Regions from separate parts of the Fictibacillus sp. 7GRE50 genome, predicted to be linked through region 1. Evidence: riboswitches for the same ligand, from Rfam matches in the RefSeq annotation. Region 1 holds a riboswitch; the other holds the start of a gene.
What was found. Region 1 has a riboswitch for cyclic di-GMP ahead of IHV12_RS04990 (anti-repressor SinI family protein). Riboswitches for the same ligand answer to the same signal wherever they lie in the genome.

Region 1 (8,955 bases):
TTTCATTTGAAAGCCTCCCCATAACTTTAAGTTTAATAAGATTTTTAAGTATGAATCCTTATTGCCTATGTCATCCCTAACAACTGCTCTGCTCCCTTTCCTCACCTCCTTTAAAGTGTTTACTTTTCATGCCATTTGTTCTTTATCTCGTTTTCTTCTTTTCAAAAAATCATTCATCTCTAGAAGTACATAAAAGAAGAACGGAACTCCGAAGAATACAAACGCACCGATTGGACTTGCTGCAAACTTTGCTACATGACCAGCATTTGGAACATTAAACCCCATCATTCCTAGCAATTGAGAACTAGACACTAATTCCTGGTCTACTACATTGTTGTTATCACCCTTTGTTTGAAAAGTAGTTTCTCCTTTTTCTGATATGACTTTTACCACTCTATGGGTTACAATGCGACCATCATTTTCTTTAAACGTAATAACATTACCCCTTTTAACTTCAGTTGGATCAAGTTCTCTTGCAAATATCATGTCGCCTGCTTCTAATTCTGGATACATACTGTTAGATAGGACAGTAAGCGGTTTAAAACCCAAAACAGATGGTATTTCGTTTGGATTCGCTTTGGCACTAATCGTTAAATATACCGAAAATCCAACTAAAGTGATAAGTAGTCCGAAAAGAACACTTCCCAATATCGATAATGCTTTTTTTACCATATGTACCTCCTTACTATAGAACCATCGTCGAACTTTTCGTTCTATTTAAAGAACGTTATGGTGTTATTATAGAACGTATTTCCTACTTTAAAAACTCTCATATAAGGTCATTTTTGTTCTTTTTAACGTACAATTGTACCAATTAGCATCCTTTTTCTTCAATTTTTATACAATATTGCATTTTTTATAGAACTTTTTGTTCATTTTAAAGAACTTCTATACCTGTAATCTTTGCTCTGATGGTGGATAATAATTAAGAACTTAAAAAGCACAAAAAAATTTTAAAAGTAATACATGAAAAAAGTGTGAAAATAGCAAGCTTGAGGTTATAAAGAGTAGAGGTTTTCTTGAAAATTGTTATAGAATGTTGAAAAACAATCGAAACTGGTTTGTAATTAAATTTTTATAGACACAAAAATAACCCCCTCTTAAATAACTAAAGAAGGGGTTTGTTCTGAGTATATTTATGAAATTATCTCGCCGTTCTCCTAAACTTAAAAACAAATCCAATGATAAAAGAAACAATCGTCATGATAAAGATAGCTGTTGTAAGGGTTGTAATACCTGCATTAATTTTTAATGCGTTATACACTTGTACACAAATGCCAAATGGAACCGCAAAGAACAAAAACAACATCCCGAAAATCGCATTTTTCGTGTTGTACAATTGAGTCTTATGTGCAAGATCCAGCACTTTTAAGCTAAGAATCCAAAATGCACTCGTGATGGACCAGAATAGAAGTATGGAAGAAATAAATGAAGTAGAAGTTAGTCCCATAATTCGTTCAAAGAACAAATTAATGTTCCCCCATACCATCACTGTTTGATAAAGTCCCAATGCAAAAAGTCCTGCTAAGAAGATAAACGCAAATCCAAACCCTGATGTGTTATGTTTCATCTCCAAATATACTCTCCTTCCCCAATTCCGCTAAAACGAAACCTAATTTTCAAATTATTTTACAATATTTTTTAGAAAATTAAAACCCTTTTGTGCACTTTCATAAAAATTTACATAATTGTGAGGGGTCAGACCCCGGGGTCTGACCCCTCACAATTACACTTTTGCTGTTTAAAAAGACTTTCAACAAAATGACTTATTAAGTGTAATTTTTAGGTTTATTCAATCGCGAAAAATGGAATATAATGGTTAGGATTTGTGTTGCCTGTTTTAAAATAATCAAGCAAAGTACTTTTATTAACCGGAAGGAGAAGGTTAAATGGATCAAATTACTCAACCTAGTACAAGTTTATCTCCCGACAAAATGATTGATGGTGCAGATCAAGCTAAACTCGGTGAATTCGTGGGAGAAAAAAAGAGAGAATTTTATTTTAGAAAATGGCAAAAAGACAACAGCTGGAACTGGGCAGCATTCTTTTTAACCCTGTTTTGGTTGGGATACCGAAAAATGCTCAAGCCTGTTGTTTACATCCTTCTTGGTTTTTTAGCAATTGACATTATTGTTTTATTCATGGGCATTGATGGGGCAACAATCAGTAGAGGATTAGGTTATGGGCTTGCTGGAGCTCTAGGGATTACAGGTAATATGTTCTATAGAAAGCACGTTAAAAAACAAGTACAAGAAGTGAATCAGCTCGCCATCAACGAAGAGGGGAAGATGCATGAACTTCGCAAGCGCGGGGGTACAAGTGGAAAAGGAGCTTTTTTGGCTGTCTTAATGTTTGTTGGATATATACTTATTACTTTAGGAATGACACTTACATTAGCATAAATAAATATAAGAAAGATAACTCGAAAATTGGAGTTATCTTTTTTGTATATAGTGTAAGCTAATCACCTGATCCCTCTATGTTCATCTTTTTCTCAATCGCTTCCACACATAATTCTTTAAACTTCTTACAAAATTTCCGTACCCTACCATGTTCCCAGTTAAATTCATCATTATATTTTACTTTTAACTCATCACAAAGTAAAATGAGTGATTGTATCTCGGAGCTTGCAAACTCACATTCTCCATAGGGGTCTAAGTTAAGAAGGATTCCGGATTTCCTACCATCTACTTCTCTTTTCCGCAAATACTTATTGATTTCCTCATCAAATAAAATAGTCTTCTTTTCTCCTTTTATGTTAAAAGTTATACCTGGCATCTTATAGCCTCTCTCTTCTCATTAATTTTCGTTTTAGAAACTTTTTAAAGTTATAAACAAAAAATCACAACGAATATCCGTTGCGACATTTTTGGTAAATTTGAGAGTTTTATTTCACGAAAAAATCTTTTCTTTTTTGTTTATGATTTGATTAAGGTTCTTCTTTAATAATGCAGCCTTATTTACGATCCCTTTTTCAAATTGTTCAATCGTTGTTTGATCTCCATTACTTTTAACGGGTTCAATATTAAGAACCTCTTCTAGTTGCATACGCGTCGATTGTTCTTCTGATTCATAATCTAAACTTCTCAAGTAAATAAACGTATCCATATCTTGATAATTCAATTCTATTTCAATTTCAAGTTGCTCGTTTGCGTATAAGAAGGTTGTCTTCCACCTCCCATCTGTATCAACCGGCTCAGAAAATCCATAATCTCGTATTAAATAGTCAAAACTTTCTTCGGTAATCGATGAGAATAAATTCATGGTAACACCTCCATTTTTATTAGCTGTAGATATTTTTCTTATCGTAATGAATTCCTTACAGTTTACACGTTTTCTTTACATAAAGATATTACTTATATTTTCTCTCTCTTCTTCGCTTCTCCTCTTTTCGAAGAAAATATGGGTGAATTTGTTTCTTGAAAATCGATCAGGAAAGGACACAGCAAGTTTGCTGTGTCCTTTCCTGATGAACATTTTCTGTACTTTGTAATTGTGTGGGGTCAGACCCTTAAATGGTAATATTATACTTGTATTCTAAATTTATGAAACTTGTGTTACTATATCGTCGTCTTACTATCGGAGATGCAACTTAAGGAGGACAGCTTAGTGAAAAGTGAGGGATTGAGGGGTTCCATAACTATTGATGGGATGACTAAAGATGAGGCCATCGTTTACTTAATGAGGTGCTACGGTGAAGAGATTAAACGTCTTGTTTATACATTCGTGAAGAATTGGCAGCAAGCTGAAGATATTACTCAAGATGTTTATATTGCTTTGTATACGAAACTTGATACATTTCGTGGAGAATCCACATTAAAGAGCTGGATTTACACAATAGCTATTAATAAGTCAAAAGACTTTTAAAAAGTTGGAGCTATAGAAAGCTTGCTTTTACAGATAAATTTACTGCAAATTCAAATGGAAGCGTCGACTCTGCCGAAGATGGGGTCATTTCAAACAGTGATGATGAACTTTTGTATCAAGCTGTCCTTTCTTTGCCGATAAAGTATAGAGAAGTCATTTTATTACACTATTATAAGGAATTTTCTATTCGAGATATGTGAGTTGTTGAAGATAAGTGAATCGACAGTCAAGACGCGTTTAAGCAGAGCCAGAACAAAGTTACAAGGTTCCTATATTCACCTAGGAGGTGAGCGTAATGGAAAAAAAACTTAAAGACCTTAGACAAACATTAGATCAACAAATTTCTATAAATCCCGTTTTCACGAAAAAAGATGAAGTAAATATTTTACTTTCTATACAGAACTCATCATTCAACAAAAAAGCTGGAAAGAAAAAAAATATCTTTCTTCCAAAACTCCTGACAGCAGCTCTTTTTGCTGGGGTTGTTTTTACCTCTTATACATTGATTAACACGTATTTGGAACCCCAAACGGCGATAGAAATTAAGAAAGAAAATAAGAAACCTAAAGTCCATTACGCTCAGGAGTTAACCCAGGCTTCCAGTACGCTGTCTTTTGAGGTTAGTAAAAGAGAACTTACCATCTCAGGAACGGTTGTAAATACGACAAACTATAATAGTGAACCGGTTCAGGCAAAAGTAAATATCTTAGATGAAGATGTAGCAAAAGCTTTAGGAGCAGAAAGCTTAATTATAGAAACACCTACTAATCAAATAATAAAACCCAATGAAAGTTACTCTTTTAAGAAGGTAGTCACTGTTGACCTTAGTATTATTGATGAAAACACATTTAAGGATGCCGTAGAAGTAGAAATATACAGCAAGGAAAATATACTAACCTCGTTCGTTATAAATGATATAACTTATCTACCAAATGAAGAAAAAGAGGTAAAACCACCAGAAGAGAAACCTATAGCAGAAGAAAAAAATGATGAGTCTACTGACACACCTGACAATACAACGATTAACGAAGAAATACTCAAAGAACCAATCGAAGAGTTAGACGAAGAGTCCGCTATAGTAGAAAAACCTGAAGAAATAAAAGAACAAAAGAAAACTCCTTTTGATAAAGTAAATGTTTCTTATCAAGGAGGTAAGTACTATTTAAATGGTGTAACTACCGAAATGACTTTAGAAGAAACCGTAAAAGTCCTCGGGCTTTATGATCAAAAGTATATTTCAGATGTAGAATATGATGCCCAAAACACATATAGTTGGAAAACCAAAATTAACAATAATCCTCCGTATGACTTTCTAAGTATCAACTATTTGGATGAAAATAAATCTTTTTATCTAAGCATTTATCTTCAAAAGCGAGAAAGAGATGAGTTAGTAAACCAGCTAGGAAAGCCATACCATATCCTAACTTCAAGTGGAAGTGTATTCTATTATTCAGAGAGTTCGAAGCAATTACTTGATATTTCTAGAGGAGTTGCAGAAACCAAAGATCTCTATAGAGTAGATCTTCGAATAAAAGATGATCCAAGCTATTTAAAAGATTTTAAATAAACTTCCCCCAAAATCACGTTTATACAGTGTGGTTTTGGGGGATTTAGTTCTAAAAGACTAATACAATTTATGGAATAATGCTCATAGCTTCCTTTGTATTCAATGCTTTTTTATACTCAGCTTTTAGGTCATCTACTACTTCCTGAATCGTAGCAATTTTCTTCACACTACCGACACCTTGCCCTGCTGACCAGATATCTTTCCATGCTTTTGCTTTGGATTCAGAGAAAGAGAGATCAATAGAATCTTTTTTCATCAAGTTTTCTACATCAAATCCCGCTTTATGTAGGGATGGTAGCAGGTAGTTTCCTTTTATTCCACTAATTGCGTCTGTATAAACAAGATCCTCTAAAGTAGATTCAATCAACATCTGCCTGTAGTCTTCACTAGCTGAAGATTCTTGAGTAGCTATAAAGCGCGTTCCCATGTATACGAGATCTGCCCCAAGAATCTTGGCAGCCAGCATTTCTTCACCTGTAGAAATCGCCCCAGCTAGAATCGTCATCCCATCCCAGAATTCTTTTACTGCTTTTAAGAAAGCGAATGGATTTAACGTCCCACCATGGCCACCTGCTCCACTGCACACGAGTATTAATCCATCGATACCTGTTTTAGCAGCCTTACGCGCGTGATCAAGCGAGATAACGTCAGAGAATACGAGACCACCGTATCCGTGAACGATTTTTGTCACATCACTTGGATTACCTAGAGATGTAATTACTACTGGCGGCTTATATTTCTTTATTAGCTCTAAATCTTCCTCAAAACGTTTATTCGTACGGTGAACAATTAAATTAACACCCCATGGAGCTATCTTTGCCGAAGGATCTTCTTCCCTTGCTTTACTTAGCTCTTCTGAAATATGTTTCATCCAATTTTCTAATAGATCGGAGGTGCGTGCATTTAATAAAGGAAACGTCCCTATTATTCCGTTCTTGCAGCTTTCCAAGACCATATCGGGACTTGATACTAGAAACATTGGAGCATTTATGACGGGTAGACTGAGTTGATTCGACAAACTTAATGGCATTTTGTTAAACAAATTATTCATCCTTTCATTACTTAAATTATATTCTCAATTCTTAATGACATATCTTTCTACTACTTCAACAAAGTCTTAATCCAATCCTTTAAAGTGTTTGGTACTATTGTAATATTACATTTTTGTTACAGTCATTTTCTGACAACATTTTCTATTTAGCTTGTTTATAATCAATTTTAGTTAGGGAATTTTACCTAAAAATCCTTCAGACAAGGGCAAACATTTTCGAAAGAAATGGGCGCAAAGCCACGGGTCTAAGGCTTTTAAAGCTAAGATCGCCGGGTTACCTGGATTCCATTTACTTTACTTTCTGGAGGGGTTCTTGTGGAGAATATGTACTTAGATCAAGAATGGATAAAATTGATTAAAGAAGCGCGAGATCTCGGCTTTACAAAAGAGGAAATTATTCGTTTTTTGCAGAATCCCCATTTAGCATTAGAACACTGTCAATTACAAGGTAATTAATTTCCGTTTATAGTAAGCAAGTCGCAGTATTTATTTACTTCCCTTATGCTGAAAGATATAATAAAGGCAAATTATTTCTAAATGGGGATTGCAAATGATAATTGGTGAACGAGTAAAAAAATACCGTACTGAAAAAGGCCTCTCCATTACAGCATTGGCTGAAAAAGCAGGGGTAGCAAAATCTTATATAAGTGCACTAGAGCGAAATATTCAGCAAAATCCTTCCATCCAACTTCTCGAAAAGATCGCAGAGGTCCTTGATATTTCTGTTGATCACCTGATCAAAGAGGAAGTAAATAACGAAGAACTTGACCAAGAATGGGCCAATCTTGTAAAAGAAGCCATGGGTTCTGGTGTAAGCAAAGAGCAATTTAAAGAGTTTCTCGAATTTAACAAATGGAAGAACAAACAAAACTAACCACCTGATTTCATCAGGTGGTTTTTACGTGGTTTTCCCTTTACTGGTGTCTTCGTGGAATATACATAAGGAAGGTTTTGTATTTGTGTGGGGTCAGACCCCACACAAATGTTTAATGTTTATAGAATTAGGGTACGGGAAAAGGGTGCCTACTATTTTTGTCTATGGAGGATTATAAATGAAGCAGTCGCCAAATGAACTAATGGATTCTCAAAAAAGTGTAGATGTTAATGGTTCTTCTTTTCATTGGGACACAGCAAAAGGTATTTTTCAATTTGAAGGCCAAGATGTAATGCTGTTTTGGATTGATTCAGCATTCAAGGTGTTCCTAGATTCCATCGAAGAGATTACAGGAGAAGGAACTGCGGACCTTGTTTTTGAAACAGCTGGATATCGGACAGGGTTAATCGTTAGTGATTTTTACATAAGAACGATCGGAAATATTGAGATTTCCGCTGAATCATTACCTACCATTTATGCATCAGCGGGTTGGGGTAAAACATACATAGAGCTTGATGTTAAAAAGAAAGAAGCGATCATTACGATTACGAACAGCTGGGAAACGAAAGTTAAAAAAGCGCAGAACAGCAAACGCATGGGGCGATTCTTACCTGGCCATTGGGCTGGCGTTTTCACAGGACTCTTTCAAACCAACATGTGGTATGAGGTCCTAGAAAACGAAGCCGACCCTAACACGCTAAAATTAGCAATCTCAGAATCACATATAACACCAAATGATAACATCCGCGATCTCGTTCAACGGGATGAACAGCATGAAATTATGAAGCTAGAAGCTATGGTTGAAGACCGCACAAGAGAATTAACCGATTTGATTAGGGAGATTTCCTCTCCTATTATTCCGGTAACCGATCATATTGTGGTTATTCCCTTAATCGGTAAATACAATGAGCTCCGTTCTAAAGATATGTTAGAGCATACTCTGACTTCACTGCCTCAACACAAAGCAAAATTTGTTATCTTAGACCTAACCGGTATTAAGTCTATTGATTCTGAAATGGTGGATATGTTGAACAAGCTTGTTTCTTCTGCTCGATTGTTTGGAATGGAAACGTTATTGGTCGGGATCTCACCTGAATTAAGTATAGAAATAACGAAACACCAGTATTCTCTTGGAGAAAGTACATATTTTAGAAATCTGAAGCACGCCATACACTTTGCCTTTGCAAAGGAAGGCATGCTCATACAAGAACCTACGAAGTAACGAAAATCCACCCTGCGGTTGCAGCGTGGATTTTTTGTTAGGCACTAGTACCTGCTGTTTCCCTTGTATTTCTGAAAAGAACAAATTGAAGGGATTTGTAATTGTATGGGGTCAGACCCCCATTTCTATTAAACCCCATCATTCGTCTAAGCAACTTGTCTTCCTCTACATATGATATACAGAAACCGAAACCAGTTGGAAGTCGGTATCAATTTGTGAGGTGAAACGATTAATGTGTTATAAGTGTGGAGACTACGACCACTGCAAACATGAGAAGCACGAGAAGCATGAAAAAGTTGAGAAGTGTTACAAGAAAGTAGAATGGGTTTGTGAAGAATCTTCTTCTTCATCATCCTCTTCATCTTCGTCCTCTT
Region 2 (8,955 bases), on a different contig from region 1:
AATAAATGGGAGGTGTTGGTATGAAAGTAAAGTATCAGATTACAACTAAACATATTAATAAAGAATGGAAGCAGCGTCCAGGAGGTAACCGTATACCACGCTATGCGGTTGCGCACGATACTGGTAACCCTAACTCTACGGCTCAACAGAACTACGAATATTTCAACAGCAGACAACTAGAGGCTTCTGCACACGTAATCATAGATGATAAACAGATATTGATGATCATTCCATTGCAAGAAAAAGCTTGGCACGTTCGCTCTAACGTATCGGATGCTAATGAATGGGCGATTGGGGTAGAGTTATGCTATGGACCTTCCATAGATTTTAACAAAGCTTACAGCCGTTATGTATGGTTTTTTGCGTATTTATGTGAGATGTACCAATGGGACCCTGCGCGGGACATAAAAGGGCACTTTCAGCTAGACCCAAAAAGAAGGACAGATCCTTTAAACTGTTTTCATCAATATGATAAAACATTTCCATTTTTCATTGAGGATGTTAAGTATGAGCTAAAAAAATTTGTTGTTAACCAGAACGAGTTTAAAGAACTTGTCACTGCAGAAGAAAAGCTCTATAAGGTGCAGATTGGGGCATTCACATCTAGAGAGAATGCCGAAAACCTTTCTCGAAAAGCTAAATCTGCAGGATTTGCTGTTCATATTGATTACTCCTAGAAACAATCAATGCGAAAACAGCCTCGAGAGTAGTTGATTTTCATTCCAGGTAATAGTAAATAAGACAAAAATACTTGCCTCTTAAGTAAGGCAGGTATTTTTTTCTAGTATAAAAAGAACGTTTGTTCGCATATAATATAAAAAAGGAGGTTGCTTCATGACTAACTTATTAATGAGATGCATTCAAGAACGGGTTGGAATAGAAATGATCTACCTCTCGCAAAAAGGTGATATCTCGCACCGTTTTGTAATTCCATACTCTTTCGACGGTCATACAATAAAGGGATACTGCTCGGCAAAAAAGCAGATTCGAAGTTTTCACATAAGAAACATATTATCCGTACATTCACGTTTTTTGTCTTCTTGAGATTGGGGGGATTGTCGTGCAATATGGAAGCGAAGAAGAGCGTTCGCTTATTGAAAAATTTGTGATGTATCCGATTTTACTTACAGTGTTTAATCGCGATCTGCAGATTATTTGCGGCTCTCCATTTAAATTGAGACAGCCATACGTTGCATTAGTAGAACAAATTATGAATCAAATCAGCAAAGATCTATTTGATGTACGAATTGAATTGAGAAAAAGAAGAATTAAAGTTATGGATGCACGCCGTGAGGAAGATATTACAGAATATGAAATCTTTATTAGGGGTTATCGTGAAATTATGAGGTTTCCAAACATTCATCTAAAAAACAAAGCAGAAACACTTATGCTTTCTTATCTACAAGTGACCGTAGAATAATGGATAAAGCATGCCAGTTTCATTTTCGATAACATCTGTATACAATGAACGTATTGCAGAAACATAAGATGATGATAATAGGATTAGAATTTGAATTGAGGAACCTTATGGAACACTTTATCCAGCTAGCTAGACAATTGAACAGAGAAATAATGATTGAAAGCCGCAGCCCATTTGATCCGGTATGTCCGGTGAATACACCACACCCTTGGCAGATGCTGGGCTGTGGGAACTATGCAGCTGTGTTTTCACATCCTGATCATCCAGCATATGTAGTTAAGATTTACGGCAGGGATGAGCATGGATTATTAGAGGAAAAAAAGGTTTATGATCGACTAGGAACACACCCTGGATTTTCTGTTTGTTATTATTCCGAACAACGTTTTTTAATCTTAAAACGTATTGAAGGAATGACTCTGTACGACTGTGTGCATAAAGGTGTAAAAATTCCTGAAAATGTGATTTATGACATCGATGAAGCAGTGAGGCATGCAAAAGACAAAGGATTGTTTCCTAACGATGTACATGGAAAAAATGTCATGATATCCAATAATAGAGGAATTATTGTAGACGTATCTGATTTTAGCCGATACGAAACTTGCAGGAAATGGAAAGATTTAAGGAAAGCTTATTTTACATTTTACAAGAAAACGCTGTATTACTTTCCAATAAAGATTCCTTATATTGTTTTGAATGGAGTAAGGATTGGGTATAGGTACTATAGAAAGTTAAAAATATCCAAAAAACAAAGCCTAAAATAATAGGATTAAAGAACTATTAAAATCATTGGCACAAATTACCTTAGTAGGATATAATAACTATAAATCAATAAAAACCTTTGTTATTAAGGGCAAACCAGTTGAAAAGCTGGGACGCAAAGCTATGGGCCTAAAGTATGGTGAACATGCAATGGCAGCCGGTTGCCAAAGGGAAACGGACTCGTGTTTAGACACAAGCGTTTCTATGAAGCTTTATTCTCATATTTTGTAGTTTCTCTGCAGGAATAATGTGTTCATAGAGGTTAAAAGTATCTAAAACATAAATTGAAGCCATTCCCTTTATTAGGTGATGGCTTTTTGTATGTAATTTTTGAGGGATTTGAGGGGTTGTAGAATGGAAAACTTCCAACTAGACTTACGCGCACTCAAAAAAAACTTGTTACCAGAATTTATGAAGTCTATTCCAGCCATGATACATACACACAAAGAACATCTAAGAAAAAATGAAGACTTTCATACGTTTCTAAACGGTTTTGTTGAGCAATACGAGAAGATACTAGAGAAATTTTTACGCGGGATTGTGCATGCAGTGTTTTTAGAAGAAGAACGATTCAAATCCTTTTTAAAACAAGGAGAGCAGAAAGCGTTTCGATCAGGTATTCATTTTTTAAGGCATCAACGAATTCCTCATCAAGCACTTGCGTGTTTTACAACGAGTATTAGTGAATCCGTTTTATTTGAAGTGAAAAAAGCAACGTCCAACGAGCCGTTAGTTATACAACTATTTATGTTAGATCGCTGGAACCGGATTTCTCACCATGCTGTTACAGGGTTTCTAAGCGGTTTCTCTTCTCAACAGTTTAAAGATCTTAAGGAGATTAGCATTCGTGATCCATTAACAAATCTGTATAATCGTCGCTACTTTTATGATTGTTTAGAAAAGGAGCTAGAAAAGGCAAATAGACTTAAGCTTCCTCTTACACTTGTCATGTTTGATATCAATAACTTTAAATTAATCAATGACGAGCTAGGGCATCACGCGGGTGACGAGATACTTCAGCAGATCGCAGAACTTTCAAAGCGACTAAAATTGTTCTCTGGATTTAGATTCGGTGGAGATGAATTTGTTTTTCTCTTACCAGGAATTACTGAAGATGAAGCATACATCTTAACTGAAAAACTAGAAAGTCAGCTTATCGTTTGGAATGAATCCATCTCATTGGCATATGGTGCAATAGAATTACTTGCAGATGCATGTGAAAACATAGACTATTACCTGCAGCTTGCTGATGAGCGTATGTACACGAACAAAAGAGCTAGAAGTGAGAATAAATCACTGATTTGATCATGTAAAATAATGGGCCTTTCTGCTATGTTTTTCGCAGATCGTATAACGTAAAGGAAGTTGAATGCATGAAAGATTCATTTACGATTACGGAACACCGTTCTGAAACCATATCATCTTTGTTACGGTGGTTCTTTTTAATTCTTTGCATACCTGTTTTTTATTATCAACCTATATCAAGCGTTTTGAATTATGAAACGGAAACTTTTCCGATCCTTTTTATAATCGGCATTATATATATGACATCCACACAAATTGTATTACACCGATTGCCAGAGACGTCACTGTACTACCGTGTTTTTACAAGAGGTGGAATTGTTTTTGATTGTCTTGCTTATGCATGGTTGATGCAGCTTACTGGTGGAGCTGATAGTGCGTTTGTTGCTGTTGGTTACCTAATCGTTATCCATGCTGCTCTGTATTGGAGGTTAAAGGGCGCTTTTATAGTAGGAACAGTGAGTTTTACCATTCTCTGTTACTTTTTTATAAGAGATAGTGGGTATATGAACACGCTCTCTTCCTTTGAATTTTTAATGAAGAGCATCTTCTTATGGTTGATCGCTTTTTACGGCGGTGTGATTGCCTCAAAAGAAAGACAATATTATTTCGAGAAGAATATGTATCAGCTTCAATCTGAACAAGACTATTTAACAGGTTTGCTGAATCATCGGAAATTTCAAGAGGACGTATTGGAAAAAACAAAACAGAATAAACCTTTTACACTTGTATTATGTGATATTGATCGGTTTAAAATGTTTAACGATCAGCACGGCCATTTAATTGGTGATGAGGTGCTCAAGCTTGTAGGTGCAACGTTTAAACGTTTCATTTCTTTAAAAGAAGGAGAAGCTTATCGTTACGGTGGAGAAGAGTTCGCCTGGATTCTCCATACTACATGCAGAACAGAAGTGAAAAATACGATTGAAACGATCAATAAGCATTTAGAAACCTTTCCATATATATCAGGTGATAATGAGTTACCTGTTACACTTAGTTATGGCATTGCGAGTTATGTAGAAGGTGAGAAGCCTTCGCAAATGATTCATAGAGCTGATGTGCTGCTATACGAGGCAAAGGCGGCAGGAAGAAATACGTTAAAATTGGATACGGTCACAATGGAGGAAAATCAGCTATCAATATAGCGGTTTTCCTTTTTTATGTTTTTCGTTCCTTGGTGCACTCTCGTCTACCCGAAATGATGGTATCTGCCTTTTACAAATATTATTCGTTTACGTAACTATCCTATAACTACCAGGAGGATGTGCTTCTTTTTAAAGGTCGTAGCCTTTGATGTCATAGTAGATTATGAGATAATGAAGTTAGAATTCAAGTGCGGAACAGGGGATGAACATAATGAGTTTGCAATTTATTTTGGGACGATCCGGCAGCGGAAAGTCCCACTCTGTATTTAAGGAGATCCAAAGAGAACTTACAGAACGTCCTTCAGGAAATCCGATCATCTATCTTGTACCAGATCAGATGACCTTTCAATCGGAGTATAAGCTTGCATCAACGCCAGAATTATCCGGAATGATGCGTGCGCAAGTCTTTAGTTTTTCAAGGCTTGCTTGGCGTATTCTTGGTGAGACCGGTGGTTTGACAAGAATGCACATCACATCTACTGGAATAAGAATGATGCTTCGGAAAATCGTCGAGCATAAAAAAGAAGATCTTAAAATCTTTCGAAAAGCCTCTGAACAAAGTGGTTTTTACGAATTACTTGAGTTGATGACTACAGAACTTAAACGATATTGTGTTAGTGCAGAAGATCTTTCGTGGAATGCTGAAACACTGCTTTCTCTCGGTCAAAAAGAAAATAATAAAAAAGTGCTTCAGGATAAATTATCAGATCTGAGTGTCATTTCGAGCTCCTTGGATGAGGCACTGATTGGGAAGTATGTAGATTCAGAAGATTATTTACGTTTGCTTCAAGCAAAGATTCCTTTATCCGAGAGCATTAAAGAAAGTGAAATTTACATAGATGGATTTCATTCGTTTACTCCACAAGAACTTGAAGTTATAGCGGGATTACTGGCACACGCCAAAAAAGTGACCATTGCACTCACTGTCGATGAATCTTTTACTATGGAGTCAGAACCTCATGAGCTAGATTTGTTTTATATGACGAAAAAGACGGCTCAGACGCTAACAGCACAGGCCAAAGAACTTGGTGTATTCGTTGAGGAACCAATCTATCTTCATGAAAAGCCTAAGTATAATTCAAGTGCTATCGCTCATATCGAAGAGCAGTATGATCGAAGGCCGGCCATACCATCTTCCAAACATGAAGGTGTTGGAGTAGCGGCAGCTGTAAATGTTCGGTCTGAAGTTGAAGGAGCGGCAAGGAAAATCGCAGAACTCGTTCGTGACCACGGATATAGGTATCGCGATATCGCAGTTACAGTCCGAAATGCTGGTAGTTATCAAACACTGATTGAAACGGTATTTACAGATTATGAGATACCTGTTTTTCTTGATCAAAAAAAATCTATGCTTCACCATCCACTGATTGAGCTTATACGTTCTTCACTAGATATTGTCTTAAAGAATTGGCGCTATGAAGCCGTTTTTCGAGCTGTTAAAACAGATATGCTCTATCCGCTTGATGAGATAAGAAAAACGACTTCTGAGATGAGACGTTGTATGGATGAACTTGAAAATTATGTGTTAGCACTTGGTATTCAAGGCAGAAGGTGGACAGATCCTAAACCTTGGAAGTATAAAAGATTTAGAGGATTCGAAGCAGAAGATTTTGGAAAGACAACTCGTGATGATGAAAAAGAACAGCTGATCAACGATATGCGGGACATGATTGTATCTCCTTTGAGTCGTTTATCTAAAAACCTATCAAACAGCAAAAGTATCATCCAATATTGTAAAAGTCTTTATCAGTATCTTGAGGATTTAAATGTACCGATGAAACTTGAACGATTGAGAATTCATGCGGAATCAGCAGGAAAACTAAGAGCAGCATCTGAACATGGTCAAGTTTGGAATGCGTTGTTAGGTCTTCTTGATGAGATGGTAGAGTTGACCGGTGAGGAAGAACTTTCAAAAGAAACGTGGATGCAGATGCTTGATACAGGGCTTGAAAGCCTTAAGTTTGCTCTTGTTCCTCCTTCTCTCGATCAAGTATTAGTAGGAACAATGGAAAGATCTCGTTTTACGGATGTAAAAGTAAATTTTGTTCTCGGCGTAAACGATGGAATCATTCCGTTAAAACCTAAGGACGATGGATTGCTTTCAGAAGATGAAAGAGAGGCTTTGGATCGAAACGGTGTGGTGCTAGCACCGACGGCACGCAGAAAGCTGCTTGATGAACAGTTTATGATCTATTTGGCTTTAACGAATGCTAGTGATCATCTGTTTGTTTCATATGCCCTAGCAGACGAGGAAGGGAAAACGATGCAGCCTTCTATGGTCATACAGCGATTGCATGATCTTTTCCCTGATTTAAAGGAAGAACTATATCAAAATGAACCAGCTTTACAAAACGATTTGGATTTTGTGCAGCATCCAATAAAGAGTGTATCTTTTTTAAGTACGCAGCTCAGAGAATGGAAAAAAGGTTATCCGATCTCTTCTGTTTGGTGGGATGTATACAATTGGGTGGTCAGAGACAAGGATTGTAATTTCTATGCAAAGCGAGCTCTGTCTTCTCTCTTCTATTTTAATAGAGAAGCACCTCTCAGTTCATCTGTATCAAGAGATCTTTATGGTGATAAGATTTTAACAAGCATCTCGAGAATGGAGCTTTTCCAATCATGTCCATTCTCTCAGTTCATGTCGTATGGTCTGAAGCTTAAAGAACGGCAAATGTACAAACTTGAAGCTCCAGATATCGGACAGCTTTTTCATGCTGCGTTAAAACAGATGAATGATTCGCTTCAGCAAAGAAGCGTAGCCTGGAGTGATCTTTCAAAAGGGGATTGTTATCGTTTGGCAGGAGATATTGTAGAACTCTTGGCACCACAGCTTCAACATGAGATTCTGTTAAGTTCTAATAGACATCTTTATATCAAGAAAAAGCTAAAAGAAGTAGTCGGAAAAGCTTCTCACATATTAAGTCAGCACGCAAAGGCGAGCGGGTTCACTCCTGCAGGTCTTGAACTAGCATTTGCTTCTGGTGCAACATTGCCGCCATTAACGTATAAATTACCGAATGGAACGACTATGGAAGTTATCGGACGTATCGATCGTGTTGATACAGCAAAAAGTTCAAAAGGACTTCTTATGCGCGTGATTGATTATAAATCAAGCTCAACTGGTCTCAACTTGGCAGAGCTGTATCATGGAATTGCTCTGCAGATGCTGACTTATCTAGACGTTGCAGTCACACATTCAGAAAGCTGGCTTGGTGAAGAGTCCGTTCCAGCAGGCGTTCTGTATTTCCATGTACACAACCCACTATTGAATCAAAAGAAACTGCTTAGTGTGGAAGAAATCGAAAAAGAAGTGTTAAAGAAGTTTAAGATGAAAGGTTTAGTACTTGCTGAAGAAGAGGCCGTTCAACTTATGGACAGTACAATGGATAAGCGTTCTTCTATCATTCCAGTCGCTCTAACTCAAAAAGGATTTCATAAGTCACATTCCTCGATCGCCTCAAGTGAGCAGTTTAACACGATGCGTAATCATGCGCGAAAGATGGCTGTAACGAGTGGAGAAGGAATTACAAACGGAGTGATCGATATCTCTCCATATGAGATGAAGAAAAAAACACCATGTACGTTCTGTTCATATAAGCCTGTTTGTCAGTTTGATCAAACCCTTGAAGAGAATCAATACCGTCAACTTCGTTCAGAAAAAGATGATGTCATCCTAGAAAAAATGCATCAGGAAGGAGGAACTGTCAATTGAAGACTTTAATCCCAAAACCAGAAGGTGCCACTTGGACGGATGAACAGTGGCTGGCCATTCAAGCCAGAGGAGAAAACGTTCTCGTTGCTGCAGCAGCTGGATCAGGAAAAACGGCCGTCCTTGTCGAACGAATAATCACGATGATACGTGAAAAGATTGCTGATGTAGATCGGTTGCTTATCGTTACGTTCACAAACGCTGCTGCTGCTGAAATGAGAAAAAGAATTGGAGAAGCAATCGATAAAGAGCTGTCTTTAAACCCTTCATCTCTACACTTAAGAAGACAGCTTAATTTGTTAAACAAAGCATCGATCTCTACTCTTCATTCTTTTTGTATTGAGGTGCTTCGTAAACACTATTACGAAACGAATCTCGATCCTGGCTTTCGTGTAGCAGAAGAAACAGAAGCAGAACTTATTCGCCAAGAAGTGATAGAAGATTTATTTGAAGAAGAGTATAGCAAGGGAGAAGACCATATTTTCTACCAAGTGGTCGATGCTTATAGTTCTGACCGAAATGATATAGAACTGCAAAAACTGATCTTATCGCTCTATGATTTCGCTCGAAGTCATCCTGATCCGAGTGGATGGCTAGACCAGATGGCGGAAACTTAT

Region 2: another riboswitch for cyclic di-GMP. It lies ahead of IHV12_RS14825 (GGDEF domain-containing protein); the one in region 1 lies ahead of IHV12_RS04990 (anti-repressor SinI family protein).

Annotation. Positions count from the first base shown of each region.
Region 1 covers NZ_JACZDW010000001.1:1,031,154-1,040,108, forward strand. Annotated here, with positions in the region: gene IHV12_RS04940 (TasA family protein) at 1-6, opposite strand, end outside; gene IHV12_RS04945 (signal peptidase I) at 127-672, opposite strand; gene IHV12_RS04950 (hypothetical protein) at 1,145-1,576, opposite strand; gene IHV12_RS04955 (DUF2628 domain-containing protein) at 1,890-2,402, shown strand; gene IHV12_RS04960 (hypothetical protein) at 2,461-2,778, opposite strand; gene IHV12_RS04965 (hypothetical protein) at 2,893-3,264, opposite strand; gene IHV12_RS04970 (sigma-70 family RNA polymerase sigma factor) at 3,610-3,867, shown strand; partial or broken gene IHV12_RS23030 (sigma-70 family RNA polymerase sigma factor) at 3,978-4,179, shown strand; gene IHV12_RS04980 (hypothetical protein) at 4,163-5,434, shown strand; gene IHV12_RS04985 (NAD(P)H-dependent flavin oxidoreductase) at 5,502-6,476, opposite strand; cyclic di-GMP riboswitch class I at 6,681-6,767, shown strand; gene IHV12_RS04990 (anti-repressor SinI family protein) at 6,810-6,941, shown strand; gene IHV12_RS04995 (helix-turn-helix domain-containing protein) at 7,039-7,359, shown strand; gene IHV12_RS05000 (STAS domain-containing protein) at 7,538-8,581, shown strand; gene IHV12_RS05005 (hypothetical protein) at 8,802-8,955, shown strand, end outside.
Region 2 covers NZ_JACZDW010000003.1:712,961-721,915, reverse strand. Annotated here, with positions in the region: gene IHV12_RS14845 (N-acetylmuramoyl-L-alanine amidase) at 21-677, shown strand; gene IHV12_RS14840 (hypothetical protein) at 835-1,044, shown strand; gene IHV12_RS14835 (hypothetical protein) at 1,061-1,420, shown strand; gene IHV12_RS14830 (serine/threonine protein kinase) at 1,528-2,181, shown strand; cyclic di-GMP riboswitch class I at 2,260-2,348, shown strand; gene IHV12_RS14825 (GGDEF domain-containing protein) at 2,534-3,484, shown strand; gene IHV12_RS14820 (GGDEF domain-containing protein) at 3,553-4,626, shown strand; gene addB (helicase-exonuclease AddAB subunit AddB) at 4,838-8,341, shown strand; gene addA (helicase-exonuclease AddAB subunit AddA) at 8,338-8,955, shown strand, end outside.